2 regions of the Streptomyces sp. NPDC014870 genome follow, and region 1 is predicted to be linked to the other one. Evidence: predicted binding sites of a transcription regulator. Region 1 holds the regulator's gene; the other holds the start of a gene.
The links. Region 1 encodes HspR, which represses chaperone genes until heat shock. Its sites were predicted from a motif close to TTGAGNNNNNNNNNCTCAA; they were not measured.

Region 1 (15,115 bases):
CCGCGTCGTACGTGGCCGCGTCGCCGTAGGGGTCCTCGTTCACGCTGAACATCTGCGTGTGCCCCGGCGTGTTCGCCGCGTACTGCTGCTGCTGATGGTGCTGCTGCTGCGCTCCGTACGGGTCCCCGAAGTACTCCGGCTCTCCGTACCCGCCGCCGCCCTGCTGCGGGGCCTGCTGGGGCCACTGCTGCGGGTGGTGGGGGCTCGGAGGCGCGTTGTTGTACCCGTACGGCGCCTGCTGCGGTTGTTGTTGCGGGGGGCGGTTGTTGTTCCGGCCGCCGCGTCCGTTCCTGAATCCAGCCACGTCATTGAACGTACCCGTTCACGCGCGGGGTCCGTGCCTCAGCCCCGTAGCTGCCACTGAGCTGTGACATCCCCTAGGGGCTTTCCCGGGCCGACTGTTACACGGGCGAGGGGTGGCCTATACATCGCATCCGTAGCTTTGTGGGTGTTGCAGGACGAAACGCACCAAAGAGCGCCAAGCGCGCCAAACGCACTGAACAGGTATTCAAGGGGTCCTCATGCGCGTCACCCGTCGCACCATCCGTACGGCAGCCATCGCCACCGGCACCATCGCCGCCCTGGCCCTCCCCACCGCCGGCGCCTTCGCCGCCGACAACCCTGCCGAACAGGGTGATCAGGGAAGCCAGAGTGATCAGAGCAGCCAGAGCAGCCAGAGCGACCAGCAGCAGCCGCAGGTGGACCCGCCCGTCGAGCGCGCCTTCATCAAGTCCTTCAAGCTCGCCGACGGCTCCGTCGCGAAGGTCTACCAGACCGGCACCGACCAGTACGCCGCCGAGATCTGGGCCGGTGGGTCGCTGATCGACACCCTCACCACCACCGGCAGCCCCGCCTACGGGCAGAACAACGGCCTCCACGTCGTCCTCCAGCCCGACGGCACCGTCACCTCCTGGGTCGAGGGCGGTCCCAAGCCCGAGCCCAAGCCGGAGCCCAAGCCCGACGACAAGAAGAAGGACGGCCACAAGGACGGCCACAAGGACGTCTCCTCCGTTCGGATCACCCTGCCCGACGGGCGCGTCGCCAAGCTCGTGCAGGGGCCGCACGGGCCCCGTGCCGTGATCTCCATGCCGAACGGCAACCACCTCGGCACCCTCGACCTCAGGAACCCCACCGCCACCAACGACGGCTGGACCTACAAGATCGTCGTCGTCGGCAAGGGGCAGTACAGGTTCGTCGTCATCGACACCCCCAAGCAGGGCGGCAACAGCTGGGTGTACGACTTCCACGGCCGACTGGTCGAGAAGTACCAGGTCCAGAAGAAGCCCGCCAAGCCCACCAAGGCCGCCGACGAGAAGGTCACCTCCACCTCCACCCACCTCGTCCCCCAGGGCACTGTCCCCAAGGGCGCCGTGAAGGCCGGGGCCGAGAACGTCGCCGGGTTCTCCAGCCAGGCCGCCCTCGTCGGCGCCGGTGGTGGGCTCGCCGCCCTCGGGGCCGCCGGGCTCGGGTTCGCCCTCTACCAGCGGCGCGGGCAGCGCCAGGAGCGCTGACGGAAGCCGGAACACGGAACACGGAAGGGCCGCCCCGCGCGTCTCGCGCGGGGCGGCCCTTCTGCCGTGTCTGCGTACCGGGTCCTACTCCGCCGACACCGGCTCCGGCTCGTCCGCCGTTCCCTCGGCGTCCTCCGGCTTCGTCTTCACCGACTCGAGCAGCAGCTGGGCCACGTCCACGACCTGGACGGACTCCTTCGCCTTGCCCTCGTTCTTCTTGCCGTTGACCGAGTCCGTGAGCATGACCAGGCAGAACGGGCAGGCCGTCGAGACGATGTCGGGGTTCAGGGACAGGGCCTCGTCGACGCGCTCGTTGTTGATGCGCTTGCCGATCCGCTCCTCCATCCACATCCGCGCGCCACCGGCGCCACAGCAGAAGCCGCGCTCCTTGTGGCGGTGCATCTCCTGCTGGCGCAGGCCGGGGACGGCCGTCATGATCTCGCGCGGCGGCGTGTAGACCTTGTTGTGGCGGCCCAGGTAGCACGGGTCGTGGTAGGTGATCAGGCCGTCGACCGGGGTCACCGGGATCAGCTTGCCCTCGTCGATGAGGTGCTGGAGCAGCTGCGTGTGGTGGATGACCTCGAACTCGCCGCCCAGCTGCGGGTACTCGTTCGCGATCGTGTTGAAGCAGTGCGGGCAGGTCGCGACGATCTTCTTCGCCGACTTCGGCTTCTTCGTCGACTCGTCCACCCCCCCGTCCTCGTCGAGGGACTCGCCGAACGCCATGCTCAGCATCGCGACGTTCTCCTGGCCGAGCTGCTGGAACAGCGGCTCGTTGCCCAGGCGGCGCGGCGAGTCACCGGTGCACTTCTCCTCGCCGCCCATGATCGCGAACTTGACGCCCGCCATGTGCAGCAGCTCCGCGAAGGCCTTCGTCGTCTTCTTGGCCCGGTCCTCCAGGGCGCCGGCGCAGCCGACCCAGTAGAGGTAGTCGACCTCGGTGAGGTCCTCGACGTCCTTGCCGACGATCGGGACCTCGAAGTCGACCTCCTTGGTCCACTCGACGCGCTGCTTCTTCGCCAGGCCCCAGGGGTTGCCCTTCTTCTCCAGGTTCTTGAGCATCGTGCCGGCCTCCGACGGGAAGGCGGACTCGATCATCACCTGGTAGCGGCGCATGTCGACGATGTGGTCGATGTGCTCGATGTCGACCGGGCACTGCTCGACGCACGCACCGCAGGTGGTGCAGGACCACAGCACGTCCGGGTCGATGACGCCGTTCTCCTCGGCGGTGCCGATCAGCGGGCGCTCGGCCTCCGCGAGGGCGGCGGCGGGCACGCCGGCCAGCTGCTCCTCGGACGCCTTCTCCTCGCCCTCCATCGTCTTGCCGCCGCCGGCCAGCAGGTACGGGGCCTTGGCGTGCGCGTGGTCGCGCAGCGACATGATCAGGAGCTTGGGGGAGAGCGGCTTGCCCGTGTTCCAGGCGGGGCACTGCGACTGGCAGCGGCCGCACTCGGTGCAGGTGGAGAAGTCGAGGATGCCCTTCCAGGAGAACTGCTCGACCTGGGAGACACCGAAGACGGCGTCCTCGGCCGGGTCCTCCCAGTCGATCTCCTTGCCGCCCGTCGTCATCGGCTGGAGCGCGCCGAGGGCGGTGGAGCCGTCGGCGTTCCGCTTGAACCAGATGTTCGGGAAGCCGAGGAAGCGGTGCCAGGCGACACCCATGTTGGTGTTCAGCGAGACCGTGATCATCCAGGTGAAGGACGTGACGATCTTCAGCGCCGCGAAGAAGTAGGTGAGCTGCTGGATCGTGGAGAGGTCCAGGCCGTCGAGGAGCGCGATCAGCGGGTACGAGGCGAAGAAGCCCGGCTCCCAGCTGGTCACGTGGTGCTGGACGCCCTCGAGGGCGCGCAGCGTCATGATGCAGACGCCGACGATGAGGATGACGGCCTCGACGAAGTACGCCTGGCCGGTCTTGGAGCCCGCGAAGCGCGACTTGCGGCCCGCCCTGGTCGGCTTGGAGAGCTGCCGGATCACGATGAGGGTCACGATGCCGAGGACCGTCATCAGGCCGAGGAACTCGGTGAAGATCTCGTACGGCAGCCAGTCGCCGATGATCGGGATCAGCCAGTCGGCCTGGAAGAGCTGGCCGAAGGCGTTGACGATCGTCAGCAGCAGCGAGAAGAAGCCGACCGCCACGAACCAGTGCGCCACGCCGACGACGCCCCAGCGGTTCATGCGTGTGTGGCCGAGGAACTCCTTGACCAGCGTGATGGTGCGCTGCTTCGGGTCGCCGGTGCGCGTGCCCGCGGGCACGGGCTGGCCGAGCATCACGAAGCGGTAGATCTGCGCGGTGGCGCGGCCGAACAGCGCGACGGCCACCACCGTGATGGCGATCGACACGATGATCGCGGCGAGTTGCATGAGGGGCTCCTCGGGCGGGCCTGCGAGGCGGAGCGCCCGCACTCTCCAGTGTGGCGAGTGCGACGCTACTGAGCATGGCGCTACTAAGCGGTAACTTATTCAGTCCGTGCCGAGATTACCCCTTCACGGCTCCGCGCTGTAGCGGCGCCTGCGGTGATCTGTGTCGCTCAGGCAAGCCTTGCCGGGCGGGTCCGCCCGGCCGTGGGGCCGCTCGCCGCGCGACGTCGGCGGACTGCTGGAAGCGTACGCGCCAGGATGGCCAGGTCCATTCCGAGCCAGTGGTGGTCCACATAGTGGAGATCGAGCAGCTCGCGCTCCTCCCAGGGCAGCTCCGAGCGCCCGCTGATCTGCCAGAGCCCGGTCATGCCCGGGCGCACCGAGAGCCGGCGCCGGGACTCGCCGACGCACTCGCGGTGGCCGGGGGTGAGGGGGCACGGGCCGACCAGGGACATCTGGCCCCGTACGACATGTGCGAGGAGCGGGAGCGCGGCCAGGGGGCTCTTCGTGCGGAAGGTCGCCATCGTGAAGGGCTGCCCGTGCCGGCCGGCGACGGTCCTGCGGCGCAGCACCCCGCCCGGTCCCGCGGTCGCGAGTGCGACCGAGAGGGCGACGGCGGCGATCAGTGGGGAGAGGAGGGCCAGCAGGATCAGTCCGCCGAAGAGGTCGAGTGCGCGCTTGGCCGTCATGACGCTTCCCCACGCCCTTTCGGGTGACGTTCGCTCACGTGGCATTCATGGGATATTCGGGGTGTATGGATGTACGGGTGTATGCGCATGTGACCGCTACGCCCGCTTTGCCCTGTGAGGGCATCCCGGACTCTCTCACGCCGTACGGCCTCGAGCCGTGGACCGACGCGCCCCCGCCACCTCTTTGAGTGAGCCTCAGGACGAAGAGTTGAGTCGGCTCCACTCAGGTCTGTTGACGCACTCGATCTCGTCGTGCATCCTTGAGTCAGTTCCACTCAAGTAAGTCGGTAGTCAGCAGTCAGCTGGAGGAATCGAAATGGCACGTGCGGTCGGCATCGACCTGGGCACGACTAACTCCGTCGTCAGCGTTCTGGAAGGCGGCGAGCCCACCGTCATCACCAACGCCGAGGGCGCCAGGACCACGCCGTCCGTCGTCGCTTTCGCGAAGAACGGTGAGGTGCTCGTCGGCGAGGTCGCCAAGCGCCAGGCGGTCACCAACGTCGACAGGACCATCCGGTCGGTCAAGCGCCACATGGGCACCGACTGGAAGATCGACATCGACGGCAAGTCCTTCAACCCGCAGCAGATGAGCGCCTTCATCCTGCAGAAGCTGAAGCGCGACGCCGAGGCGTACCTGGGCGAGAAGGTCGTCGACGCGGTCATCACCGTCCCGGCGTACTTCAACGACTCCGAGCGTCAGGCAACCAAGGAGGCCGGTGAGATCGCGGGCCTCAACGTCCTGCGCATCGTCAACGAGCCGACCGCGGCCGCCCTGGCCTACGGCCTGGACAAGGACGACCAGACGATCCTCGTCTTCGACCTCGGTGGCGGCACCTTCGACGTGTCCCTCCTGGAGATCGGCGACGGCGTCGTCGAGGTGAAGGCCACCAACGGTGACAACCACCTCGGTGGTGACGACTGGGACCAGCGCGTCGTCGACTACCTGGTGAAGCAGTTCGCCAACGGTCACGGCGTCGACCTGGCCAAGGACAAGATGGCTCTCCAGCGTCTCCGCGAGGCCGCGGAGAAGGCGAAGATCGAGCTGTCGTCCTCCACCGAGACCTCGATCAACCTGCCGTACATCACGGCCTCCGCCGAGGGCCCGCTGCACCTGGAGGAGAAGCTCACCCGGGCGCAGTTCCAGCAGCTCACGGCCGACCTCCTGGAGCGCTGCAAGACGCCGTTCCACAACGTCATCAAGGACGCGGGCATCAACCTGTCCGAGATCGACCACGTCGTTCTCGTCGGTGGCTCCACCCGTATGCCGGCCGTCGCCGAGCTCGTCAAGGAGCTGACCGGTGGCCAGGAGGCCAACAAGGGTGTGAACCCGGACGAGGTCGTCGCCATCGGCGCCGCCCTGCAGGCCGGTGTCCTCAAGGGTGAGGTCAAGGACGTCCTGCTCCTCGACGTGACCCCGCTGTCCCTCGGTATCGAGACCAAGGGCGGCATCATGACCAAGCTCATCGAGCGCAACACCACGATCCCGACCAAGCGGTCCGAGATCTTCACGACGGCCGAGGACAACCAGCCGTCCGTGCAGATCCAGGTCTACCAGGGCGAGCGCGAGATCGCGGCGTACAACAAGAAGCTCGGCATGTTCGAGCTGACTGGTCTGCCGCCGGCGCCGCGTGGCGTCCCGCAGATCGAGGTCGCCTTCGACATCGACGCCAACGGCATCATGCACGTCACCGCGAAGGACCTGGGGACGGGCAAGGAGCAGAAGATGACCGTCACCGGCGGCTCCTCGCTGCCGAAGGACGAGGTCGACCGGATGCGCCAGGAGGCCGAGCAGTACGCGGACGAGGACCACCGTCGCCGCGAGGCCGCCGAGACCCGCAACCAGGGCGAGCAGCTCGTCTACCAGACGGAGAAGTTCCTCAAGGACAACGAGGACAAGGTCCCCGGTGAGGTCAAGACCGAGGTCGAGACCGCCGTCGCCGAGCTGAAGGAGAAGCTCAAGGGCGAGGACACCGCGGAGATCCGTACCGCCACCGAGAAGGTCGCGGCCGTCTCCCAGAAGCTCGGCCAGGCCATGTACGCCGACGCCCAGGCCGCGCAGGGCGCGCCCGGCGATGCCCCGCAGGGCGACGCCAAGGCCGACGACGACGTCGTGGACGCCGAGATCGTCGACGACGAGAAGCCCGGTGACGCGAAGGGCGGCGCTGTCTGATGACGGAGGAGACCCCGGGCTTCGAGGAGAAGCCCGACGTCCCCTCCGGCGCCGACGACGCCGCCGAGACCGCCGAGACCCCCTCCGCGGAGGAGGGCTCGGCGGCCCCGGCCGGGGACGCCGCACAGACGGCCGGCCTGACGGCCCAGCTGGACCAGGTCCGCAGCGCGCTCGGCGAGCGCACCGCAGACCTCCAGCGGCTCCAGGCCGAGTACCAGAACTACCGTCGGCGGGTGGAGCGTGACCGGGTCACCGTCAAGGAGATCGCGGTCGCGGGCCTCCTGACGGAGCTGCTGCCCGTGCTCGACGACATCGGTCGGGCCCGGGACCACGGCGAACTCGTGGGCGGCTTCAAGTCGGTCGCCGAGTCGCTGGAGACGGTGGCCGCCAAGATGGGGCTGCAGCAGTTCGGCAAGGAGGGCGAGCCCTTCGACCCGACGATCCACGAAGCCCTGATGCACAGCTACGCGCCGGACGTCACCGAGACGACCTGCGTGGCGATCCTGCAGCCGGGGTACCGGATCGGCGAGCGGACCATCCGGCCCGCTCGTGTCGCGGTGGCCGAGCCCCAGCCCGGGGCGACGCCGGCCGCGAAGGAAGAGAAGTCGGCAGACGAGGAGAGCGGTGGCTCCGAGGAGGGTGTGTGACACGACTCCGCGTGGATGAGGGAGCGGCGTCTGGTGCGTGCAGCTGCAAGGCGGAGGAGGGAGTCGACGCGGAGCGTCGGCGACTGACGACAACGCGGCAGATGTGCGTGCCGGGCGTCGCGAGCCCACGCGGAGTTGGGTCGCGCACCCTGCGGGCTAGCGCGAAGATCGTCCGGGAGGAGGGACGTCGATGAGCACGAAGGACTTCGTCGAGAAGGACTACTACAAGGTTCTCGGCGTCCCCAAGGACGCCACCGACGCCGAGATCAAGAAGGCGTACCGGAAGCTCGCCCGCGAGAACCACCCGGACGCCAACAAGGGCGACACGAGCGCCGAGGCGCGCTTCAAGGAGATCTCCGAGGCGAACGACGTCCTCGGCGACCCCAAGAAGCGCAAGGAGTACGACGACGCCCGCGCCCTGTTCGGCAACGGCGGCTTCCGGGCCGGCCCCGGCGGGCAGGGCGGATCGTTCAACTTCGACCTGGGCGACCTCTTCGGGGGCGCCCAGGGCCCCGGCCGCGCGGGCGGGGCCGGTGGCTTCGGCGGCGGCCTCGGCGACGTCCTCGGCGGCATGTTCGGCCGGGGCGCGGGCGGCGGCGCGGGCACGCGCACGCAGCCGCGCCGCGGCCAGGACATCGAGTCCGAGGTGACGCTCAGCTTCACCGAGGCCGTGGACGGCGCGACGGTGCCGCTGCGGATGTCCTCCCAGGCGCCCTGCAAGGCCTGTTCGGGCACCGGTGACAAGAACGGCACGCCCCGGGTGTGCCCGACCTGTGTCGGCACCGGCCAGGTCTCGCGCGGCAGCGGCGGCGGCTTCTCGCTCACCGACCCCTGCGCGGACTGCAAGGGCCGCGGCCTGATCGCCGAGACCCCCTGCGAGATCTGCAAGGGCAGCGGCCGGGCCAAGTCCTCGCGCACCATGCAGGTCCGCATCCCCGCCGGGGTCTCCGACGGGCAGCGGATCCGGCTGCGCGGCAAGGGCGCCCCGGGCGAGCGCGGCGGGCCGAACGGCGACCTGTACGTCGTCGTCCATGTCGACGCCCACCCGGTCTTCGGCCGCAAGGACGACAACCTGACCGTCACCGTGCCCGTCACCTTCGACGAGGCGGCGCTCGGCGGCGAGATCAAGGTGCCGACGCTGGGCGGCCCTGCGGTGACGCTGAAGCTGCCGGCCGGCACGCCCAACGGCCGGACCATGCGCGCCCGCGGCAAGGGCGCGGTCCGCAAGGACGGGACGCGCGGCGATCTGCTGGTGACGGTGGAGGTCGCGGTGCCCAAGGAGCTCGACGACAAGGCCCGCGAGGCCCTTGAGACCTACCGTCAGGCGACGGCGGGCGAGGACCCCAGGGCAGAGTTGTTCCAGGCCGCGAAGGGAGCTTGACCCGATGGACAGCCGACCGGGACGCAGCCGCAATCCGTACGAACTGACCGACGAGACGCCGGTGTACGTCATCTCGGTGGCGGCCCAGCTCTCGGGCCTGCACCCGCAGACCCTGCGTCAGTACGACCGCCTCGGCCTGGTCTCGCCCGACCGCACGGCGGGCCGTGGCCGGCGCTACTCGGCGCGCGACATCGAGCTGCTCCGCACGGTGCAGGCCCTGTCGCAGGACGAGGGCATCAACCTGGCGGGCATCAAGCGCATCATCGAGCTGGAGAACCAGGTGGCGGCGCTCCAGCAGCGCGTCGCCGAACTGTCGGCGGCCGTAGAGGGCGCCGCCTCGGCGATGCGCCAGCGCGAGGCGCAGGTCCACGCCTCGTACCGGCGCGACCTGGTCCCGTACCAGGACGTGCAGCAGGCGAGCGCGCTCGTCGTCTGGCGCCCGAAGCGCACCGGCGAGTAGCGCTCCCGATCGCGCACGAAGCCCCCTCCGCGGACCGCGGAGGGGGCTTCGGCGTACCCGGGAGAGCGCCGGCCACGGGGACGGGTTCTACGGGATGAGCTCGGCGACGATGTTCCCCGTCGTGTCCCACCAGGGCGCCCCTCCCGTGCCGAACGCGGCGGCGAGCGCGGCGCCGACGGACCGGTCCAGCGCGGTGGGTTCGGCGCCCTCGGCCCAGTCCTCGTCCACGGCGCCGTCACCGCTGGACTCGAAGATCCCCAGCGGCCGTCCGTCGCGCAGCAGTCGGCTCTCCACGTACGAGCAGGGGACGAGCCGGTAGCGGGTGCCCGCGACCACGGCGTCGACGCGGTAGGAGCGGCGCAGCAGCCTCCCGCGGCCGGGCTTGAGGCGGGCGGGCGCCCCGTCGACGGTGAGGGTGAGCCGGGCGGCGGCGCGGGTGCCGATCGGGATCAGCGGGTCGGGCTCCTCGCCGGGGGCGCGGACCAGTTCCACGGTGGGCAGTTCGTGCCCGGAGACGCGCAGGGTGCCGGCGGGGCCGTCGAGGTCGATCTGTACGTACAAGGTCAGTGTTCCTGCTCCAGAAGACCGGACTGTGCGATGAGGTAGCCGAGTTGGGCGCGGCTGCCGCTGCCGAGGGCGGAGGCGAGCTTGGCGATGTGGGCCCGGCAGGTGCGGACGTTCATGCCGAGGCGGCGCGCGATGGCCTCGTCGACGTGGCCCTCGACGAGGAGCTGGGCGATGGAGCGCTGGATCCCGCTGATGCCGTCGGTCTTGATGTCGTACGGGATCTCCTCGCGGATCGGGACCGCGAGCTGCCAGAACTGGTCGAAGACGCCGACGAGGTAGGCCACGATGCCGGGGTGGCGCAGCTCCAGGGCGACCTGGCGGTCGCTGCGCGCGGGGATGAAGGCCACCTCGCGGTCGACGATGATCAGCCGGTCGATGATCTCTTCCAGCGTGCGGACCTGCACCTCGGGACCGACGTGTTCGAGGTAGGTGAGGGTGAGTTCGGTGTGGCGGGCGGTGTGCTGGTAGAGCGTCCGCATGTTGATGCCGCGGCCCAGGAGCGGGGAGACCCTGCGCAGCGCCTCCGCGAGCGCGTGCGCGGGCCGGCCTCCGCCGGGCTGGACGGTCAGGAGTTCCTGCCGGCAGTTGGCGACCACCCGGTCGAGGGTGGCGTTGATCCGGCTGATGCCCTCCAGGACGGTGATGGCGTGCGTGGACGGCTGGTCCTGGGCCGTGATGGACATGAACGGCTCGAAAGCGTCGGACAGCGCGACGGTCAGCCGTCTGCGCTCCAGGATCTCGCGCTCGATGGGCTGCAGGAGTTGCGCGAGCGCGGACGAGGGCGGGATCGGGCGCATCCACTGGGCGTCGTCCGGGTCCGGGTGGAGCAGCGACAGATCGAGCAGGCAAGGCGTCTCGACAGCCTCTGACCGGGGTATTCGTCCCGTCCGCAGAGCGCTGGCGTACAGCTCGGCGCCTGCCTTGCACAACTCTGCATGCGAATGGGGGTGGCCGGATTCGTCCGGTTGTTTCTGCATATGTACACCCCCAGGCTCCTGCATCTCAGGAACATGATGCATGGGTTTGGTGGTGGAAGCGCAGAGAGTAAGCCATCGTCTTACTCGCGGGGGGTTGGAGAAGACATATCTTCAAGTGAGGTTGCTCGGTGATGATGAAGAAGCTCATACGCGCGGTGGCCGGAGTCGCCTTCATCGCGGCCGCCACAGTGGGAGCGCTGGGTGCGGTACAGGATCCCGGTTGGCACTCGGAGCCGGTGGCCGCGCAGGTCTCCACGGTCGCCGACCCGGGCTGGTCGGCCGCGCCGGCCGCCGTGAACGATCCCGGCTGGTCCCTCGTCGGCGCATGAACGTTCCCGACGACTCTCGTTTCCGCCGTGAGATGGCGGCTGCCTACCGTTCCGGGTGGCATTTCATCGACCTCGTCACAGCCGTGCCGCACGGTGGCGATTCGTTGATGGTCACCCTCTTCGGGGAGCCGATCATCATCAGGCGCGGGGACGACGAGGACATCCGAGCCTACCGATGCCTCCGGAAGCCCCGTGGCGCCCCACAGCCCGTCCGGTGTGCCATCCGTTACGGCATGATTTTCGTCAATCTCGACCAGCGTGACCATCAGCTGGTGGAGACCGAGACCATCACCGCCACCCCCCGCAGTGCCTGAGCGGTTCCCCCGTCGTTCAAGATCGCTCAGGTACTTCCCCCACACAGCGGCGCCATCGCGGACCTGAAACGCGATGGCGCCGCTGTGCTGTGCGCGTAAGGCACCGTCGCCGCGCGTCACGCCCGCCCCATGGCCCGCGTGAGCGCGATCTCGATGACCACCCGGTCCGGGTTCGGCGCCGGGACCCGGTTGTAGCGCGCCGCGTAGCGGTCCACCGCGTCGGCGACGACCTCCGGCTCCGTCCGGATCCGCGCCACGCCCTCCAGGGTCGCCCAGCGGCCCTTGTCCACCTGGCAGACCGCCACCCGCGCGCCCTCCGCGCCCGCCGCGAGCACGTTGGCGACCTTGTGGCTGTGCTTGTTGGTGATGACCCGGGCGATGCCGTTCTCGCCGCCCTCGGGGTCGTACGTCACGCCCACCGCCACCACGTGCGGGGTGCCGTCCGCGCGCGGGGTGGTCAGGGTGCACATGTGGTACTCGCGCCAGAAGCTGAGATACGAGTCGTCCGGGTTCCTCGGGTCAGTCGCCATGCCCGGAACCTACCCGCGGCAGAGCCCTGTGCGACACCTTGAGCGGAATAGACTCAACTTTGTGTACGCTGGATGAGTCATAGGAATGTGTACAGCGCACGCCGAGGAGGAGACAGCGCACGTGGACGCCGAACTGACCAACAGGAGCCGGGACGCGCTCAACGCGGCGACCAGCCGCGCCGTGTCCGACGGGCACGCCGACCTGACCCCCGCCCATCTTCTGCTCGCGCTCCTCGCGGGTCAGGAGAACGAGAACATCACCGACCTGCTCGCCGCCGTCGAGGCCGACCAGGCCGCTGTACGGTCCGGAGCGGAGCGGCTGCTCGCCGCCCTGCCCAGCGTGACCGGGTCCACGGTCGCGCCGCCGCAGCCCAACCGTGAGCTGCTCGCCGTCATCGCCGACGCGGCGAAGCAGGCCAAGGAGCTCGGGGACGACTACATCTCCACCGAGCACCTGCTCATCGGGATCGCGGCGAAGGGCGGACCGGCGGGCGACGTGCTGGCCCAGCAGGGGGCCGGCGCGAAGCGGCTGCTCGACGCGTTCGAGAAGAGCAGGGGAGGACGCCGGGTGACCACACCCGACCCGGAGGGTCAGTACAAGGCGCTGGAGAAGTTCGGCACGGACTTCACGGCCGCCGCGCGCGAGGGGAAGCTCGACCCGGTCATCGGGCGCGACCAGGAGATCCGTCGCGTCGTCCAGGTCCTCTCCCGCCGCACCAAGAACAACCCGGTCCTCATCGGCGAGCCCGGCGTCGGCAAGACCGCCGTCGTCGAGGGCCTCGCCCAGCGGATCGTGAAGGGCGACGTCCCCGAGTCCCTCCGGAACAAGCGCCTGGTCTCGCTCGACCTCGGCGCGATGGTCGCGGGCGCCAAGTACCGCGGCGAGTTCGAGGAGCGGCTCAAGACCGTCCTCTCCGAGATCAAGGCCAGCGACGGCCAGATCATCACCTTCATCGACGAGCTGCACACCGTCGTCGGCGCGGGCGCGGGCGGCGACTCCGCCATGGACGCCGGCAACATGCTGAAGCCGATGCTGGCCCGCGGCGAACTGCGCATGGTGGGCGCGACGACCCTGGACGAGTACCGCGAGCGGATCGAGAAGGACCCCGCCCTGGAGCGCCGCTTCCAGCAGGTCCTGGTCGCCGAGCCGAGCGTCGAGGACACCATCGCGATCCTGCGCGGGCTCAAGGGCCGCTACGAGGCCCACCACAAGGTCCAGATCGCCGACTCCGCGCTCGTGGCCGCCGCGACCCTCTCCGACCGGTACATCACCTCCCGCTTCCTCCCCGACAAGGCCATCGACCTCGTCGACGAGGCCGCCTCCCGGCTCCGTATGGAGATCGACTCCTCGCCCGTCGAGATCGACGAGCTGCAGCGCTCCGTGGACCGGCTGCGCATGGAGGAGCTGGCCCTCAAGAACGAGACCGACGAGGCGAGCCGCCAGCGCCTGGAGAAGCTCCGCCGCGACCTCGCCGACCGCGAGGAGGAGCTGCGCGGGCTGACCGCCCGCTGGGAGAAGGAGAAGCAGTCCCTCAACCGGGTCGGCGAGCTCAAGGAACAGCTCGACGAGCTGCGCGGGCGCGCCGAGCGCGCCCAGCGCGACGGCGACTTCGACACCGCCTCCCAGCTGCTGTACGGCGAGATCCCGGCGCTCGAACGCGAGCTGGAGGAGGCGTCCGAGGCCGAGCAGGAGGTCTCGAAGGACACGATGGTCAAGGAGGAGGTCGGCCCCGACGACATCGCGGACGTGGTCGGCGCCTGGACCGGCATCCCCGCGGGACGCCTCCTGGAGGGCGAGACGCAGAAGCTGCTGCGGATGGAGGACGAGCTCGGCAAGCGCCTGATCGGCCAGTCCGAGGCTGTCCGGGCCGTCTCCGACGCCGTCCGCCGCACCCGCGCGGGGATCGCCGACCCCGACCGCCCCACCGGCTCCTTCCTCTTCCTCGGCCCGACGGGTGTCGGCAAGACCGAGCTGGCGAAGGCGCTCGCGGACTTCCTCTTCGACGACGAGCGGGCCATGGTCCGCATCGACATGTCGGAGTACAGCGAGAAGCACTCCGTCGCCCGGCTCGTCGGCGCGCCCCCCGGCTACGTCGGCTACGAGGAGGGCGGCCAGCTCACCGAGGCAGTGCGCCGCCGCCCGTACAGCGTGGTGCTGCTCGACGAGGTGGAGAAGGCGCACCCGGAGGTCTTCGACATCCTGCTCCAGGTCCTGGACGACGGCCGGCTCACCGACGGCCAGGGCCGGACGGTGGACTTCCGCAACACCATCCTGATCCTCACCTCCAACCTGGGCAGCCAGTACCTGGTCGACCCGGTGATCGGCGAGGAGGAGAAGAAGCGGCAGGTCCTGGAGGTGGTCCGGGCGAGCTTCAAGCCGGAGTTCCTCAACCGCCTCGACGACCTCGTGGTCTTCTCCGCCCTCGACAAGAGCGAGCTGGGCCGGATCGCGCAGCTCCAGATCGACCGGCTCGCGCGCCGGCTCGCCGAGCGCCGGCTCACCCTCGACGTCACCCCCGCCGCCCTGGCGTGGCTGGCCGACGAGGGCAACGACCCGGCCTACGGCGCCCGGCCGCTGCGCCGGCTCATCCAGACCGCGATCGGCGACCGGCTCGCGAAGGAGATCCTCGCGGGCGAGGTCCGCGACGGCGACACGGTCCGGGTGGACCGGTTCGAGGACGGCCTGATCGTGGGCGCGGCGCAGTAGTACGGGCGCGGTAGTACGGGCCCAGTGGGCGTACGGGCGCGGTGCCGCAGGAAGGGCGGGGACGGGCCCGGTCAGGTGTCGAAGGCCAGCAGATGGACGAGGGCGGACTCGCCCTCGTACGTCACGGTCACGTCGACCGCGACCGGGCCGCCCGGCTCGGCCTCACCGTCGTACTGCACGTTCACGCACAGGTCGTGGTCGCAGAACTGCGGCTTCCGCGGTTCCGTGCCCGGGTAGGTCCCGGCGAGCCACTGCGCGGCCTCGCCGCGCGGCATCCGGAAGTCGGCCGTGACCTGCGTGTCGAGCCAGCTCGCCGTGGTGCACCGGGGCTCCACCGCGTTCTCCGGCAGGGTCGCCTGGGCCCATTCCAGGGCGTCCGCGCAGTCGACCGGCTGTGGCCCGGTGGCCTCGTCGAAGCCCACCGCGGCCCAGGCCAGCAGGGCGAGCGGCCCTCCGCAGAAGACCGTCACCAGCG
Region 2 (15,115 bases), on a different contig from region 1:
AGCGCAACCGCCCCTACTGGGACTTCGAGGCCAACCTCGGATAGTCCCACGGAACGCCGGAGGCCCGGCCCCCCTCTCGGGGAGCCGGGCCTCTGAGCGTGTCCGTACAGCGGGTCAGGCGTCGAAGACCTCGTTGACCAGCTGCTGCTGCTCGGCCTGGTGGCGCTTGGCCGAGCCGACCGCCGGGGACGAGGAGTGCGGGCGCGAGATCCGGCGCAGGCGCTCGCCGTGCGGGATGTCGGCGCCGACCGCCAGGTCCAGGTGGTCGATCAGGTTGAGCGCGATGAACGGCCAGGCACCCTGGTTCGCCGGCTCCTCCTGGGCCCACAGGTACTTCTCGGCGTTCGGGTACTTGGCGATCTCGGCCTGCAGCTCGGCACCCGGCAGCGGGTACAGGCGCTCCAGACGGATGATCGCGGTGTCCGTGACGCCGCGCTTCTGACGCTCGGCCTCCAGGTCGTAGTAGACCTTGCCGGCGCAGAAGACGACCTTGCGGACGTCGGCCGGGTTGACCGTCTCGTCGCCGATCACCGGGCGGAAGCCGCCGGTGGTGAACTCCTCCGCCTTCGACGCCGCCGCCTTCAGACGCAGCATCGACTTCGGGGTGAAGACGATCAGCGGCTTGTGGTGCGGGTTGTGGACCTGCCAGCGCAGCAGGTGGAAGTAGTTCGACGGCAGGGTCGGCATCGCGACCGTCATGTTGTCCTGCGCGCACATCTGCAGGAAGCGCTCCGGGCGCGCGGACGAGTGGTCCGGGCCCTGGCCCTCGTAGCCGTGCGGCAGGAGCAGCGTGACGCCGGAGGTCTGGCCCCACTTCTGCTCGGCCGAGGAGATGAACTCGTCGACGACGGTCTGCGCGCCGTTGACGAAGTCACCGAACTGGGCCTCCCAGATGACCAGGGCGTCCGGGCGGGCCAGCGAGTAGCCGTACTCGAAGCCCATCGCCGCGTACTCGCTGAGCAGCGAGTCGTAGACGTTGTAGTGGGCCTGGTCGTCGGGGTTCAGGTAGAGCAGCGGGGTGTAGTCCTCGCCGGTCTCCTGGTCCACCAGGACCGCGTGGCGCTGACCGAAGGTGCCGCGGCGGGAGTCCTGGCCGGACAGCCGGACCGGGGTGCCCTCCATCAGCAGCGAGCCGATGGCGAGGGTCTCGCCGAAGCCCCAGTCGATCGTGCCGTCGTCGATGGAGGCCGCACGGCGCTGCATCTGCGGCATCAGACGCGGGTGGACCGTGATCCGCTCCGGGATGTTCACCTGCGACTCGGCGATCCGCTTCACGACCTCCTGGGAGACCGCGGTGGTGACGGCGACGGGGAACTCCGGCTGGGCGTCCGGGATGTGCGTCGGGGCCGGGGCGGAGGTGGCCTCGCGGACCTCCGCGAAGACCTTCTCCAGCTGGCCCTGGAAGTCCTGGAGCGCCTGCTCGGCCTCTTCCAGGGTGATGTCGCCGCGACCGATCAGAGACTCGGTGTACAGCTTGCGCACCGAACGCTTCTTGTCGATCAGGTTGTACATCTGCGGGTTGGTGAACTGCGGGTTGTCGCCCTCGTTGTGACCGCGGCGGCGGTAGCAGATGAGGTCGATCACGACGTCCTTGTTGAACGTCTGGCGGAACTCGAAGGCGAGCCGCGCGACGCGGACCACGGCCTCCGGGTCGTCGCCGTTCACGTGGAAGATCGGCGCCTCGATCATGCGGGCCACGTCCGTGGCGTACATGGAGGAGCGCGACGACTCGGGAGCCGCCGTGAAGCCGACCTGGTTGTTGATGACGATGTGGACCGTGCCGCCGGTGCGGTAGCCGCGCAGCTGCGACATGTTCAGCGTCTCGGCGACGACACCCTGGCCCGCGAAGGCCGCGTCGCCGTGCAGGGCGACGGGCAGGACGGTGAAGTCCGTGCCGCCCTTGTTGATGACGTCCTGCTTGGCGCGGACGACACCCTCGAGGACCGGGTCGACCGCCTCCAGGTGCGAGGGGTTGGCGGTGAGCGAGACCTTGATCTGCTCGCCGTCCAGGCCGGTGAAGGTGCCCTCGGCGCCCAGGTGGTACTTCACGTCGCCGGAGCCGTGCATCGACTTCGGGTCGAGGTTGCCCTCGAACTCGCGGAAGATCTGCGCGTACGACTTGCCCACGATGTTCGCCAGGACGTTCAGCCGGCCGCGGTGGGCCATGCCGATGACGACCTCGTCCAGGCGGGACTCGGCGGCGGAGTCGATGACCGCGTCGAGCAGCGGGATGACGGACTCGCCGCCCTCCAGGGAGAACCGCTTCTGACCGACGTACTTGGTCTGCAGGAAGGTCTCGAAGGCCTCCGCCGCGTTCAGGCGGCGCAGGATCCGCAGCTGCTCCTCGCGCTCCGGCTTGGAGTGCGAGCGCTCGACGCGGTCCTGGATCCACTTGCGCTGCTTCGGGTCCTGGATGTGCATGAACTCGACGCCGGTGGTGCGGCAGTACGAGTCGCGCAGCACGCCGAGGATGTCGCGGAGCTTCATCATCGACTTGCCCGCGAACCCACCGACCGCGAACTCGCGCTCCAGGTCCCAGAGCGTCAGTCCGTGCTCGGTGATGTCCAGGTCGGGGTGCTTGCGCTGGCGGTACTCCAGCGGGTCGGTGTCGGCCATGACGTGGCCGCGGACCCGGTAGGAGTGGATCAGCTCGAAGACGCGCGCGGCCTTGGTGACGTCGTCGTCGTGCGAGGCGTCGATGTCCTTGAGCCAGCGGACCGGCTCGTAGGGGATGCGCAGGGCCTTGAAGATGTCGTCGTAGAAGCCCTCCTCGCCGAGGAGGTAGTTCGCGACGACGCGCAGGAACTCGCCGGAGGCGGCGCCCTGGATGACGCGGTGGTCGTACGTCGAGGTCAGCGTCATGACCTTGGAGATGCCCAGCTTGTTCAGGGTGTCCTGGGAGGTGCCCTGGAACTCGGCCGGGTAGTCCATCGAGCCGACGCCCATGATGACCGACTGTCCGGGCATCAGGCGGGGGACCGAGTGGACCGTGCCGAGGCCGCCGGGGTTGGTCAGGGAGACCGTGACGCCGGTGAAGTCCTCCATCGTCAGCTTGCCGACGCGGGCACGCTTGACGATGTCCTCGTAGGCCTGCCAGAACTCGAAGAAGTTCAGCGTCTCGGCCTTCTTGATGCCCGCGACGACGAGCTGGCGGTCGCCGTTCGGCTTCACCAGGTCGATCGCGAGGCCGAAGTTCACGTGGTCCGGCTTGACCAGGGTCGGCTTGCCGTCCTTCTCCGCGAAGGAGTAGTTCATCGACGGCATGGCCTTGATCGCCTGCACCATCGCGTAGCCGATGAGGTGCGTGAAGGAGATCTTCCCGCCCCGGGCGCGCTTCAGGTGGTTGTTGATCACGATCCGGTTGTCGAAGAGCAGCTTCACCGGGACGGCGCGGACGGACGTGGCCGTCGGCACCTCCAGCGAGGCGTTCATGTTCTTCGCGACGGCGGCGGCGGGGCCGCGCAGCGTGACCAGCTCGGGGCCGGCGGGCGCCTCGGCCGCGGGAGCGGCGGGGGCCTTGGCGGCGGCGGGAGCGGCCTTGACCGGAGCCGGGGCGGCGGCGGGGGCGGCCTGGACCGGAGCCGGGGCGGCGGCGGGGGCGGCCTTGACCGGGGCCGGGGCGGCGGCGGGGGCGGCCTTGACCGGGGCCGGGGCCGGGGCCGGAGTGGCGGCGGGCGCGGCAGGTGCGGCCTGTGCGGGGCTCACCTGCGGCGCGGAGGCCGGGGTCTCCGTGGCACCGGGCTTGTAGTCGGCGAAGAAGTCCCACCAGGCACGATCGACTGAATTCGGGTCCTGGAGGTACTGCTGGTAGATCTCGTCGACGAGCCACTCATTGGCGCCGAAGGCGGCAGCAGGGTTCTGACCCTGCCCGTCCTGGCCGGTGGAGGTACTCGGGGTACTGGGGGACTGAGACGACACGGCGGTAACCGCCCTCTTCCGCTTCACAAGGTGATGGACAGCGGAAATAAAGGCTACGCCTCCCTGGCCGAGAGGTGCAGGCCGGGCACTACCAACGTCGCGCAAGTCACACTTGACGCGGCGTTTCAGGGCAGGGATTGGCGGGAAACAAGCGTGGTTCTGCCCTCTCGCGGGTACGAGACAGCCGGGGTGCGGCCCCTGGAGCATGCATCCCTGACCACGTCCTGATCGTGTCCTGTAAAAGACCACGCAGAAGACGTGCTTCCCGTTCGACCCTACGTCAACCTCGCGCCGGAACGCTGCCCGGAAGAGTGACCTGGATTCGGCAGCCACGTGACGATTCGGCCACGCCGATCTCGCCGCCGTGCAGATCCACCGCCCAGCGGGCGATCGCGAGCCCCAGTCCCGTACCGCCGTCGCTGCCGGGACCGGACTGAGCCGGCACCTGTCCACGGTTGAACCGCTCGAAGACCGTGTGCCGCAGCGCCTCGGGGATGCCCGGGCCTTCGTCCTCGACCTCCAGGGCCAGCGAGTCCGGCCAGTCCCCGCGCCGCGCCCGTACGGTCACCCGGCCGTGCGGCGGCGAGTGCTTCACCGCGTTGTCGATCAGGTTCGCCATCACCTGGTGCAGCCGCTCCGCGTCCGCGTGGGCGGTCAGCTCGGGCGGCGAGACGTCGAGGTGCAGATGGACGTCCGTACGGTTGTGCAGGCCGGACGTGGAGGACAGGCCGCGCTGGGACGCGGCGAGATTGGCCTCCCGGAGCACACCCGACAAGTACGGCCAGACCTCGAAGCGGCGTGCCTTGAGCGTGACGACACCGTTGTCAAGACGTGACAGGTCGAGCAGGGTCTCCACCAGCCGGCCGAGCCGCTCGGTCTGCTTCAGGGCCGTCCGCATGGTCTCCGGGTCGGCCTCCGAGACCCCGTCGACGACGTTCTCCAGGACCGCGCGGAGCGCCGCGATGGGCGTGCGCAGCTCGTGCGAGACGTTGGCGACCAGCTCCTTGCGGTGCCGGTCGACGGACTCCAGGTCGTCCGCCATGCGATTGATCGTCGAGGCCAGGTCGCCCAGCTCGTCGCGGCGGTCCGCGCCGCGCACCCGTCGGCTGAAGTCCCCGCGCGAGATCGATCCGGCCACCGTGTTCATCTCGTCGAGCGGCGCCGTCAGGGACTGCGCCACGAATTGGGTGATCAAGAGCGTCGCGATCATCGCGAAGATCGTGATGTAGCGGAACTCCGTGGAGGTCCGGATCGCCACCAGCGCGAGCCCCGAGGTCAGCAGGACCGCCCCGACGACCAGCGTGCCCAGCTTGGTCTTGATCGAGATCACGATCCGGCGCCTTCTCGGGCGCTCGGGGCGCTGCCCCCGGCGGCTCATGACGCCGGCGTCTCCAGCGCGTACCCGACGCCATGGACCGTACGGATCCGCTCCGCCCCGATCTTCCGGCGCAGGGCCTTGATGTGGCTGTCCACCGTCCGCGTACCGGAGGCGTCCGCCCAGTCCCAGACCTCGGCGAGCAGCTGCTCGCGGGAGAGCACCGCGCGCGGGGTGTTCGCCAGGCAGACCAGCAGGTCGAACTCGGTCGGCGTCAGGTGCACGTCGTCGTTGCGGACCCGGACCCGCCGCTGCGCGTGGTCGATCTCCAGCTCGCCCAGGCGCAGGATCCCGCTCCGCGGGGTGACGGCCGCCAGCGCGGCCCGCTCCACCCGGCGCAGCAGGACGTGCACGCGGGCGGCCAGCTCACGCATGGAGAACGGCTTGGTCATGTAGTCGTCGGCGCCGACGCCGAGCCCGACCAGCATGTCCGTCTCGTCGTCCCGCGCGGTCAGCATCAGGACCGGCACCGGGCGCTGCGCCTGGACGCGGCGGCAGACCTCCAGGCCGTCGAAACCGGGCAGCATCACGTCGAGGACCATCAGGTCGGGCTGCCAGGCCTCGGCCGCGTCGACCGCGGCCGGTCCGTCCGTGGCGGTCTGGACGAGGAATCCCTCCGCGCGCAGCCGGGCGGCGATCGCATCCACGATCGTCGTGTCGTCCTCGACGACCAGCACCCGCCGCTGCGCACCCGGAGTGGCCGCCGCACCGTGGTGAGTGGTGTGTGTCTGCTCCATTGCCCCGCCTCGCATCGCTGGTGTCGGCCAGCAGCCTAGAGGCACGGGCGGCGTCCCGGCTATCCAGGCCGGACGCCGAGGTGCACCACGTCAGGGACGCCCCGGGCAACCTGGATCTCTTCCGTCCGTACCCCGCTGAATCCGGCATTCCGCAAGGACGCTTCGAAATCGGCGGACGGTCGGGCCGACCAGACGGCCAGGATCCCGCCGGGGTTCAGACGCCTCGCGCAGGCCGCCAACCCCTCGGCGGAGTAAAGGTTTTGGTTGTCCTCGGTGACGGTCCAGTCGGGTCCGTTGTCGATGTCGAGGCAGAGCGCGTCGTACGTGTCCGAGGAGTCGTGGACGTACGCGACGAGGTCCGTGTGCAGGATCACGTTCCGTGGATCCGCGAGCGCCGGGCCCGAGATCGCGGAGAGCGGTCCTGTGCGGTGCCAGTCGATGATCGCCTGCTCGCGCTCGACCACCGCGATCCGGCCCCAGCGGGGATCCGCGGCCGCGTGGGCGAGGGAGAAGCCGACGCCGAGGCCGCCGATGAGGACCGAGGGGAGCGGGCCGCCGGGCGGCGGGTCGAGCGCGAGGTACGCCGCGTCGACGAGCAGCCGCTCCGAACGCCCGTCGGAGGTGTCCATCAGGAACGTGCCGTTGGCGATGATCTCGAAGTGCTCGTCCCGGCGGCGGAGCACGACCTCTCCGAACGGGCCCTGGCGGCGGTCGAGGGTGACGGGGCTGGACATGTACGCGCACACTCCCGGTCTCGGTGGACGGCTGTCCCGGCCATCCTCGCGGGGCGGGGAGGGCCGGGACAAACGGGATTCGGGGGGCGCGGCGCAGGATTGGATGGTGGATCCGATGTATTGGATCCAAGATCCAATACATCGGATCCAATCCCCTGGCGCCGGTCTCAGACGGTCAGCCCGTGGCCGTGCGGGAAGACCGGATCCACCGTGTCGTTCGGGACGTCCGGGCGGGCCGCCTCCACCGCCGCCATCGAGCGGGGCAGCTCGAACGGAAGCTTCCCCTCCGCCTTCGCCCGGCCGAAGGCCACGTCCAGCAGTGCCTCGTCGCTCGCCCCGTAGTCCGCGATCAGCGCCGCCGCGTGCTCGGCGATCTCCGGCAGGACGGCCGGCCGCTCCAGGTTGACGCAGACGACCGTCGGGACCGCCGCGAGCAGCGCCAGGATCCGGGACAGCTCGGGCTCGGGGAAGGCGAGCGAGCCGGAGTGGAAGAAGGCCTCGAAGCGGTTGGGCCGCTCCTCGTACGGGGTGCGCAGCCGCAGGACCGCCAGGTCCGCCCCGGCCGGATCCGCCACGACGTTCCCGTACGCCGCCGCCACGGCCGGGTCGACGTTCTCGACGTACAGCCTCGGACGGCCGGTCAGCGGCAGCGGGCCGTCGGTGAGGACGGTCAGCGAGCGGCGCTGGGCCGCCGCGCCCGCCGCCTTGAAGTCGGCGCGGCCGACCGTCTCGGCCGCCTCCTCCGGGTCGACGTACCGGCGCTCGTCGAAGAGCCCGAGCACGAACTTCTCCCGCAGCAGCCGCCGTACGGAGGCGTCGACGCGCTCCTCGGAGATCCGGCCGGACTCGACCAGCTCCACGATCACCTCGGGGCACTGCTCGCCGCCGAACTGGTCCGCGCCCGCGTCCAGCGACTTCGCCGTCCGCTCGGCGACGCTCAGATGCTCCACGCCCCACGCGCGCGCCTCGTGCGGCTCGCCGAAGATCACCGAGTCCGTCAGCAGCCCCCAGTCGGTGCAGACGATCCCCTGGAAGCCGAGCTCCTCCCGGAGCAGTCCGGTCACCACGCCCTTGTTGAAGCCGAAGCCGACCGCCTCCCAGTCGGTGCCGATCGGCTGGCCGTAGTAGGGCATCATCTGCGAGCAGCCGGCGGCGATGGCGGCCTTGAAGGGCTCCAGGTGGTGCTCCCGCATGCCGCCCGGGTAGATCTGCTCCTTGCCGTGCGGGAAGTGCGGGTCCTCGCCGTCCTTCTGCGGGCCGCCGCCGGGGAAGTGCTTGACCATGGCCGCCACCGAGTCCGGGCCGAGCTCCTCGCCCTGGAGGCCGCGGACGTACGCCTGGACCAGCTCACCGGTCAGCTTGGCGTCCGAGCCGAAGGTGCCGGACTGCCGGGCCCAGCGCGGCTCGGTGGCGAGGTCGATCTGCGGGTGGAGGGCCGTACGGAAGCCGACGGAGAGGTACTCGCGGCGAACGGTGTCGGCGAAACGGAAGACCAGCTCCGGGTCGGCGATCGCGGCGAGCCCCAGTGCCTCGGGCCAGGCGGAGAAGGCGCCGGCGTTGAAGGAGGCGCCGACGTTGTCGGTGAAGGCGTGGCGCGGGTCGGTGGAGAGCGAGACCGGGATGCCCAGCCGCGTGCTCGCGGCCATCTCCTGGACCGCGTTGTGCCAGCGGGCCATCTCGCGGGCGCCGTAGGTGCCGAGCAGGTTGAAGTGGGTGAGGTGGCGGCCCTCGATCAGCTCCGGGGCGGTGTACGGCAGCATCGAGCCGTCGGTCTCGGTCACCGGCGTGCCGTCCGCGTTCATCATCAGCATGGAGTGGAAGAGCTGGCCGGCCTTCTCCTCCAGGGTCATCCGGGCGAGCAGGTCCTCGACGCGCTCGTCGACGGGGCGGGTGGCGTCCTGGTACGGGAGCGGGTCCGGGTGCGTGGGCATGGCGGGTCTCCTACGTGACCGAGCGGATGAACTGGACGGCGAGGGCGCCGAGCACGCACCGCTTCGTCGGCCTTGGCGGCCTCAGGCTAAGTGCGAAAACCGAGTAGGTGCTAGGTTTTCTTCCTGTGTCCTGAATCACAGGACGAAAGCCTCATTTCGGGCACCGCCTAAGCTGGGCGCCATGCCGGAGAACAAGGGTCGAACGCCTCGCAAAAGCGCAGGCAGGGGCAGCTATGCGGTGGGGGACGAGCGCCGCCGGAAGATCCTCGACACCGCCGTCGAACACTTCGGGCGGTGGGGCTTCCACGCCTCCTCGCTCGCCCGGATCGCCAACGACTGCGGCATCACCCAGGGCGGGCTGCTGCACCACTTCCGCGGCAAGGAGGACCTCCTGCTCTCGGTCCTCGCGCAGAGCGAGCGGCACGACGTCGAGCGCCTCTTCGCCCACGAGCCGGACTCGTACGCCGCGTATCTGGAGACCGTCGTCACCCTCGTCGAGGAGAACACCCGGCGCCCCGGCATCGTGCGGATGTTCAACGTCCTGGCGGGGGAGTCTGGCAACGTGGGCCACCCCGCGCACGACTACTTCAAGGAGCGGTACGAGCGCGTCCTGAGCCACATCGTCGGGCTGATGGAGGCGGCGGTACGGCGCGGGGAACTGCGCGAGGGCGTCGACTGCCGGGCTGCCGGCCAGGAGCAGCTCGCCGTCATGGACGGCCTCCAGCTCCAATGGGCCCTCGACCCGGGGGCGATGGACATGCCCGCGCGGGTACGGGCCTTCCTGGACCGCCAGTTGAGGGACCTGTCGGCGACGGGCGAGGGTCTGCCGACCGCCTGAACTCAGGGGCCGGTCGGCGGGCCGCCGTCGGGGAGGGCCTCGAAGACGCGCTGGAGGGCGGGCGGGCGTTCGCCCTCGCCGGCGACCACGACGCGGTAGCGGTGCGTGAAGACGTACTGGAAGCCGTCGGCCACGGGCTGTCCCGTCGGGCGCGTCGGCACCTTCGCGTACGCCGGGTCCTCCAAGGCCGCGCGCAGCTCGGCCACTTCGGCGGCGGTCATGCGGCCGGAGCGCGGGGACTGCGTGCCGGACCGGGTGGTGTAGGTGCCGTCGTAGTGGACGATCAGCTGGTTGCGGACACCGGCCAGGCCGCCGTTGACGTTCACCTCGACGAGGACCTCGCGGGGGCCCGGCTCGTGGTCGTTCCGCACGGTGCCGTCCGTGCCGGTGGGGACCGGTGGGGCGGGGACGGTCGTGGGGGCGGCCGCGGTGGTGGGCACGCTGGTGGGCGCCACCGATTCCTGGGTCACGACCGGCTTCGCCGGGGTGTCCTGGTCACCGCAGCCGGCCACCGTGAGCACCGGCACCAGCACGAGCACCAGCGCCGACGACGTGACCCGCACCGTTCTCCTGCGCACCATGGTCCCGAGCATGCCCTCACCCGATCCGGTTGACCAGGGCTGTGTGCAGGGCGGCGAGGCGGGGGCCGTGCGGTCCGCCGCGTACCGCCAGGTCGACGGCGTCGACGCAGGGCCGACACCGTTCGAGATGCGCCTCCGCGTGGCCGAGGAGTTCGGGGGAGAGCTCCCCGCGGGCGTACGCGTCCACCCAGTGCGGGGGGAGGTGCCGGGTGGGGGCGGCTGTGGTGGGGGGAGAGAGCTCGGCCATGCGAGGGCTGCCTTCGGTACCGGAGGTGGGGGCGGGCGATGCGGTGCCGGCGGGCGTGGGGGGCGCCGGGCGGGGGTCACGGGCGGGGGCGGGGGACCCGGTCGCGGTCACCGGCACCTCCTTCGGCGGGCGAGGACTCGGCCTCGTGCTGGGCCACGATCCACTCGCGCAGCCGGGCGCAGCCCCGGGCGGCGCGGGCCTTGACCGTGCCCTCGGGGACGGCGAGGCGCTCGGCGGTCTCGCGGACGCTGTAGTGCTGGAGGTAGCGCAGTTCGATGACCTCGCGCTGCGGGGCGGGCAGCCCGGCGAGCGCGAAGGCTATCGCCGCGTAGCGGGGCGAGGAGGCGAGCAGGCAGTCCTCGGCGGAGGGAGCCGTGCCGGCCGAGGCGGGGGTGTGCTCGCGGGCGCGGTCGGCGAGGGCGCGCTGCCGTCCGGCGGCCCGTTCGAGGTCGACGGCGCGGCAGTGGGCTATCCGCCGCAGCCAGGCGGGGACGCTGCCCTCGTGGAAGCCGGACGCGCTCTTCCACACCGTCAGGAAGGTCTCCTGAACGGCGTCCTCGACGGTCTGGGCGGGAAAGCCGCGGTTGAGGAGATGGGCGAAGAGCGGGCCCGCGTGCCGGGCGAAGAGCCGGGACAACGCGTCCTTGTCGCCCCCGGCGACCGCACGCACGAGGTGCACGTCGCCCGGGTCACCCGGGTCGCCCGTGTCGTCCGTGCCGGCGGCGCCCGGACCGGGGAGCGGGCCCGGGCCGCCGACGGGGCCCGGACCTCCGGCCGGACCTGGGCCACCGACTCGGCCCGGGTCGTCTGCCGGAACCGGGAAGCCGGCCGGATCCGGTCGCCCGACCGTCGGGCCTGGTCGCCCGACCGTCGGGCCCGGACCCTCGCCCGTCGGGCCCGGACCCCCGCCCGTCTGGGCGTCGGTCGGAGAGTCGGCTCCGGGGGCCGCTCCCGGGCCGGCTCCGTCTTCGGGGCACTGCTCGCACCCGGGAAAGCTCGTCGTCACGACCTCTGAACGTGGGCAAGGGGTACGGAGGTTGCCATTCCGTGCATCTTTTCCCCGCTCGTAGGGGGAGCACCGGCGCACGTGGGGGCGCACAACGCGCCCGGTGACCTGTCCCCCCGGCCTACGCCTCCCGCACGATCCCCGTCAGCGGGCACTCGTAGCGCCAGTCCAGGCTGTCGTAGAGCGCCAGGCCGTCGCGGGTGGCCGAGAGGACGCCCGTGGTCGCGCCGGTCTGGGCGGCCGCGGCCTCCAGCGTGCGCATCACGTTGGCGCCGAGGCCCCTGCGGCGGTGGTCGGGGTGGGTCTCGATCTGGTCGGCGACCGCCGTCACCCCGGTCGGCGCCATCTGGCCGCGCGCGGCGAGCGTGCCGTCCGGGGCGACGATCCGGACCCGGATCACCCCGTCCCTGGTCTCCGTCGTCCGCGCGTACCCCTCCGGCGCCGGCGGGCGGGCGCCCGGGTCCAGGGTCTTGCTCATCATGTAGCCGGGGTCGTCCGGGACGGTCCAGCCCGGGGTGATCCACTGGGCCGACTCCTCCGGTCCGGCCATGATCTTCAGCCACGCGCCCGGCACGTCGATCTCGGCGCAGAGCTTGCCCACGGAGACGGCGTCCGGTGCCGGCAGGACGTGCCGGCAGACATGCGTCGGCAGGCCGACGTCGATCCGCCAGCCCCAGGGCTCGACGACGGCGGGGGCGGTGCCCCGCGAGACGGTCCAGCCCGCCACCCAGGCTGAAGTAATAGCCGCAGTATCCATGGAGGTATTACAAGTCCGTCGCTCCGCCCCGCGCCAGAGTGATCGCTCAGAGCGAACAGTCCCCGGGGAACATCCGACAGCCCGTGCGCATTGAGTCCACATAGCTCAACTTGACTGCCGAAGGGGAGATCATGGTTTCGACGTCCTCACCGCTCACTCTGCCTGTGCTGCCGCTCGACGACGAGGTCGTGCTGCCCGGAATGGTGGTGCCGCTGGACCTGTCCGACAACGACGTACGCGCCGCGGTCGAGGCCGCCCAGGCCGCTGCCCGCCCCGGGAGCGGCACCGGGAAGCCCAAGGTGCTCCTGGTGCCCCGGGTCGACGGCACGTACGCGGCGACCGGTGTGCTCGGCACCGTCGAGCAGGTCGGCCGGCTGTCCGACGGCGACCCGGGTGCCCTCATCCGGGCCCTCGGCCGCGTGAAGATCGGCGCGGGTACGACCGGCCCCGGCGCCGCCCTCTGGGTCGAGGGCAGCGTCGTCGAGGAGACCGTTCCCGACCCGCTGCCCGGCTCCGTGACCGAACTGGTCAAGGAGTACAAGGCGCTCGCCACCAGCTGGCTGCGCAAGCGTGGCGCCTGGCAGGTCGTGGACCGCGTCCAGCAGATCGACGGCGTCTCCGCGCTCGCCGACAACTCCGGCTACTCGCCCTTCCTCACCGTCGAGCAGAAGGTCGAACTCCTGGAGACGGCCGACCCGGTCGCCCGCCTCAAGCTCGCCACCGCCCAGCTCCGTGAGCACCTCGCCGAGCAGGACGTGGCCGAGTCCATCGCGAAGGACGTCCAGGAGGGCGTCGACAAGCAGCAGCGCGAGTTCCTGCTGCGGCGCCAGCTGGACGCCGTACGCAAGGAGCTGCGCGACCTCAACGGCGAGACGGACGGCGACGAGTCCGACGACTACCGGGCCCGCGTCGAGGCCGCCGACCTGCCCGAGAACGTGCGCGAGGCGGCCCTCAAGGAGGTCGAGAAGCTGGAGCGGTCCAGCGACCAGTCCCCTGAGGGCTCCTGGATCCGCACCTGGCTCGACACCGTCCTCGAACTGCCGTGGAACGAGCGAACCGATGACGACGCGACCCAGTACGACATCCAGGGCGCCAAGGCCGTCCTCGACGCCGAGCACGCGGGCCTGGAGGACGTGAAGGAGCGGATCACCGAGTTCCTGGCCGTGCGCAAGCGGCGCGCCGAGCGCGGGCTCGGCGTGGTCGGCGGCCGGCGCGGCGGCGCGGTCCTGGCCCTGGTCGGTCCGCCCGGAGTCGGCAAGACCTCGCTGGGCGAGTCCGTCGCGCACGCGATGGGGCGGAAGTTCGTCCGGGTCGCGCTCGGCGGCGTGCGGGACGAGGCGGAGATCCGCGGCCACCGGCGTACGTACGTCGGCGCGCTGCCGGGCCGGATCGTACGCGCGATCAAGGAGGCCGGGTCGATGAACCCGGTGGTCCTGCTCGACGAGATCGACAAGGTCGGCTCCGACTACCGGGGCGACCCGGCTGCCGCGCTCCTGGAGGTCCTCGACCCGGCGCAGAACCACACCTTCCGCGACCACTACCTGGAGGTCGAACTCGACCTCTCCGACGTGGTGTTCCTGGCGACGGCGAACGTCCTGGAGGCCATCCCGGAGGCGCTGCTCGACCGGATGGAGCTGGTCAGGCTCGACGGGTACACGGAGGACGAGAAGGTCGTCATCGCCCGCGACCACCTGCTGCCGAGGCAGCTGGAGCGCGCGGGCCTGGAGCCCGGCGAGGTGGTCCTGGAGGACGCGTCGCTGCGGAAGCTCGCGGGGGAGTACACCCGGGAGGCGGGCGTACGGAACCTGGAGCGGTCCATCGCGCGGCTGCTGCGGAAGGTCGCGGCCCAGCACGAACTGGGCGACCGGGAGCTGCCGTTCACGGTCGGCGTGGACGATCTGCGCGGGCTGATCGGGCGGCCGCACCACATCCCGGAGTCCGCGCAGGACCCGGCCGAGCGCCGGACGTCCGTCCCCGGCGTGGCGACCGGACTGGCCGTCACGGGCGCGGGCGGTGACGTCCTCTTCGTGGAGGCGTCGCTCGCCGACCCGGAGACGGGCGCGGCGGGGCTGACCCTGACCGGCCAGCTGGGCGACGTGATGAAGGAGTCCGCGCAGATCGCGCTCTCCTTCCTGCGGTCGCACGGCGCGGAGCTGGAGCTGCCCGTGACCGGTCTGAAGGACCGGGGCGTGCACATCCACTTCCCGGCGGGCGCGGTCCCGAAGGACGGTCCGAGCGCGGGCATCACGATGACGACGGCGCTCGCCTCGCTGCTCTCCGGCAGGCTGGTCCGGACGGACGTGGCGATGACCGGTGAGGTCTCGCTGACCGGGCGGGTCCTGCCGATCGGCGGCCTGAAGCAGAAGCTGCTCGCGGCGCACCGGGCGGGCATCACGACCGTCGTGATCCCGAAGCGGAACGAGGCCGACCTGGACGACGTCCCGGCCGAGATCCTGGAGAAGCTGGAGGTCCACCCGGTGACGGACGTCCGCCAGGTCCTGGAGATCGCGCTCGCGCCGGCGGCGGTGACGGTGAGCGCGGCGGCGTGAACCGGTAGGTGCCGGTGTGGAGCGGGGCGTCCCTTTTTCGTGGGGGCGCCCCGTTCCCGCGCGTGGCACGACCCTGAAAAGGGGCCGCACGGCGGGAGCCACGTCCGTATCATGATCACGAACGCAGGGGGGACGTTGGCGAAGCGGAAGTCGGCTCGCGTACGGCGGGACGAGGCGCGGCGCACCGCCGAGCGGTTCGCGCCCGAAGCGGGCGGCTGGGACGTGGTCCTCGAGACCGAGGACGAGGCGGAGTTCCGCGCCCACCTGCACCGGCTGCGGTCGTCGGAGCCGCGACTCGACGAGTCCTCGCTGCGGGTGGACACGTTCTGCGGGCGCGGGGAGCAGCCGACCGTGCGCCGCCTCAGCCGCTTCGTGCCCCACCCCGCGGACCAGTAGACCCTCACCCACGGAGGACCCGACATGCCCCTGCTGCCTTCCCTCG

Region 2: a site for HspR is predicted at 12,215-12,233, ahead of lon (endopeptidase La). Genes of this name have one in related genera too.

The regions. Positions count from the first base shown of each region.
Region 1 covers NZ_JBIBWQ010000003.1:499,066-514,180, forward strand. Annotated here, with positions in the region: gene ACF09C_RS10930 (Yip1 family protein) at 1-304, opposite strand, end outside; gene ACF09C_RS10935 (hypothetical protein) at 522-1,511, shown strand; gene ACF09C_RS10940 ((Fe-S)-binding protein) at 1,596-3,872, opposite strand; gene ACF09C_RS10945 (sugar transferase) at 4,040-4,558, opposite strand; gene dnaK (molecular chaperone DnaK) at 4,875-6,728, shown strand; gene grpE (nucleotide exchange factor GrpE) at 6,728-7,375, shown strand; gene dnaJ (molecular chaperone DnaJ) at 7,566-8,756, shown strand; gene ACF09C_RS10965 (heat shock protein transcriptional repressor HspR) at 8,761-9,216, shown strand; gene ACF09C_RS10970 (hypothetical protein) at 9,304-9,777, opposite strand; gene ACF09C_RS10975 (helix-turn-helix transcriptional regulator) at 9,780-10,760, opposite strand; gene ACF09C_RS10980 (hypothetical protein) at 10,895-11,089, shown strand; gene ACF09C_RS10985 ((2Fe-2S)-binding protein) at 11,086-11,403, shown strand; gene ACF09C_RS10990 (pyridoxamine 5'-phosphate oxidase family protein) at 11,520-11,933, opposite strand; gene clpB (ATP-dependent chaperone ClpB) at 12,055-14,640, shown strand; gene ACF09C_RS11000 (hypothetical protein) at 14,712-15,115, opposite strand, start outside.
Region 2 covers NZ_JBIBWQ010000005.1:511,210-526,324, reverse strand. Annotated here, with positions in the region: gene fxsT (FxSxx-COOH system tetratricopeptide repeat protein) at 1-44, shown strand, start outside; gene ACF09C_RS17920 (multifunctional oxoglutarate decarboxylase/oxoglutarate dehydrogenase thiamine pyrophosphate-binding subunit/dihydrolipoyllysine-residue succinyltransferase subunit) at 115-3,918, opposite strand; gene ACF09C_RS17915 (ATP-binding protein) at 4,199-5,296, opposite strand; gene ACF09C_RS17910 (response regulator transcription factor) at 5,293-6,030, opposite strand; gene ACF09C_RS17905 (spermidine synthase) at 6,090-6,764, opposite strand; gene ACF09C_RS17900 (glycoside hydrolase family 3 protein) at 6,932-8,695, opposite strand; gene ACF09C_RS17895 (TetR/AcrR family transcriptional regulator) at 8,934-9,533, shown strand; gene ACF09C_RS17890 (hypothetical protein) at 9,536-10,114, opposite strand; gene ACF09C_RS17885 (zf-HC2 domain-containing protein) at 10,131-10,361, opposite strand; gene ACF09C_RS17880 (RNA polymerase sigma factor) at 10,438-11,040, opposite strand; gene ACF09C_RS17875 (GNAT family N-acetyltransferase) at 11,489-12,124, opposite strand; gene lon (endopeptidase La) at 12,256-14,673, shown strand; gene ACF09C_RS17865 (hypothetical protein) at 14,785-15,069, shown strand; gene ACF09C_RS17860 (DUF5701 family protein) at 15,094-15,115, shown strand, end outside.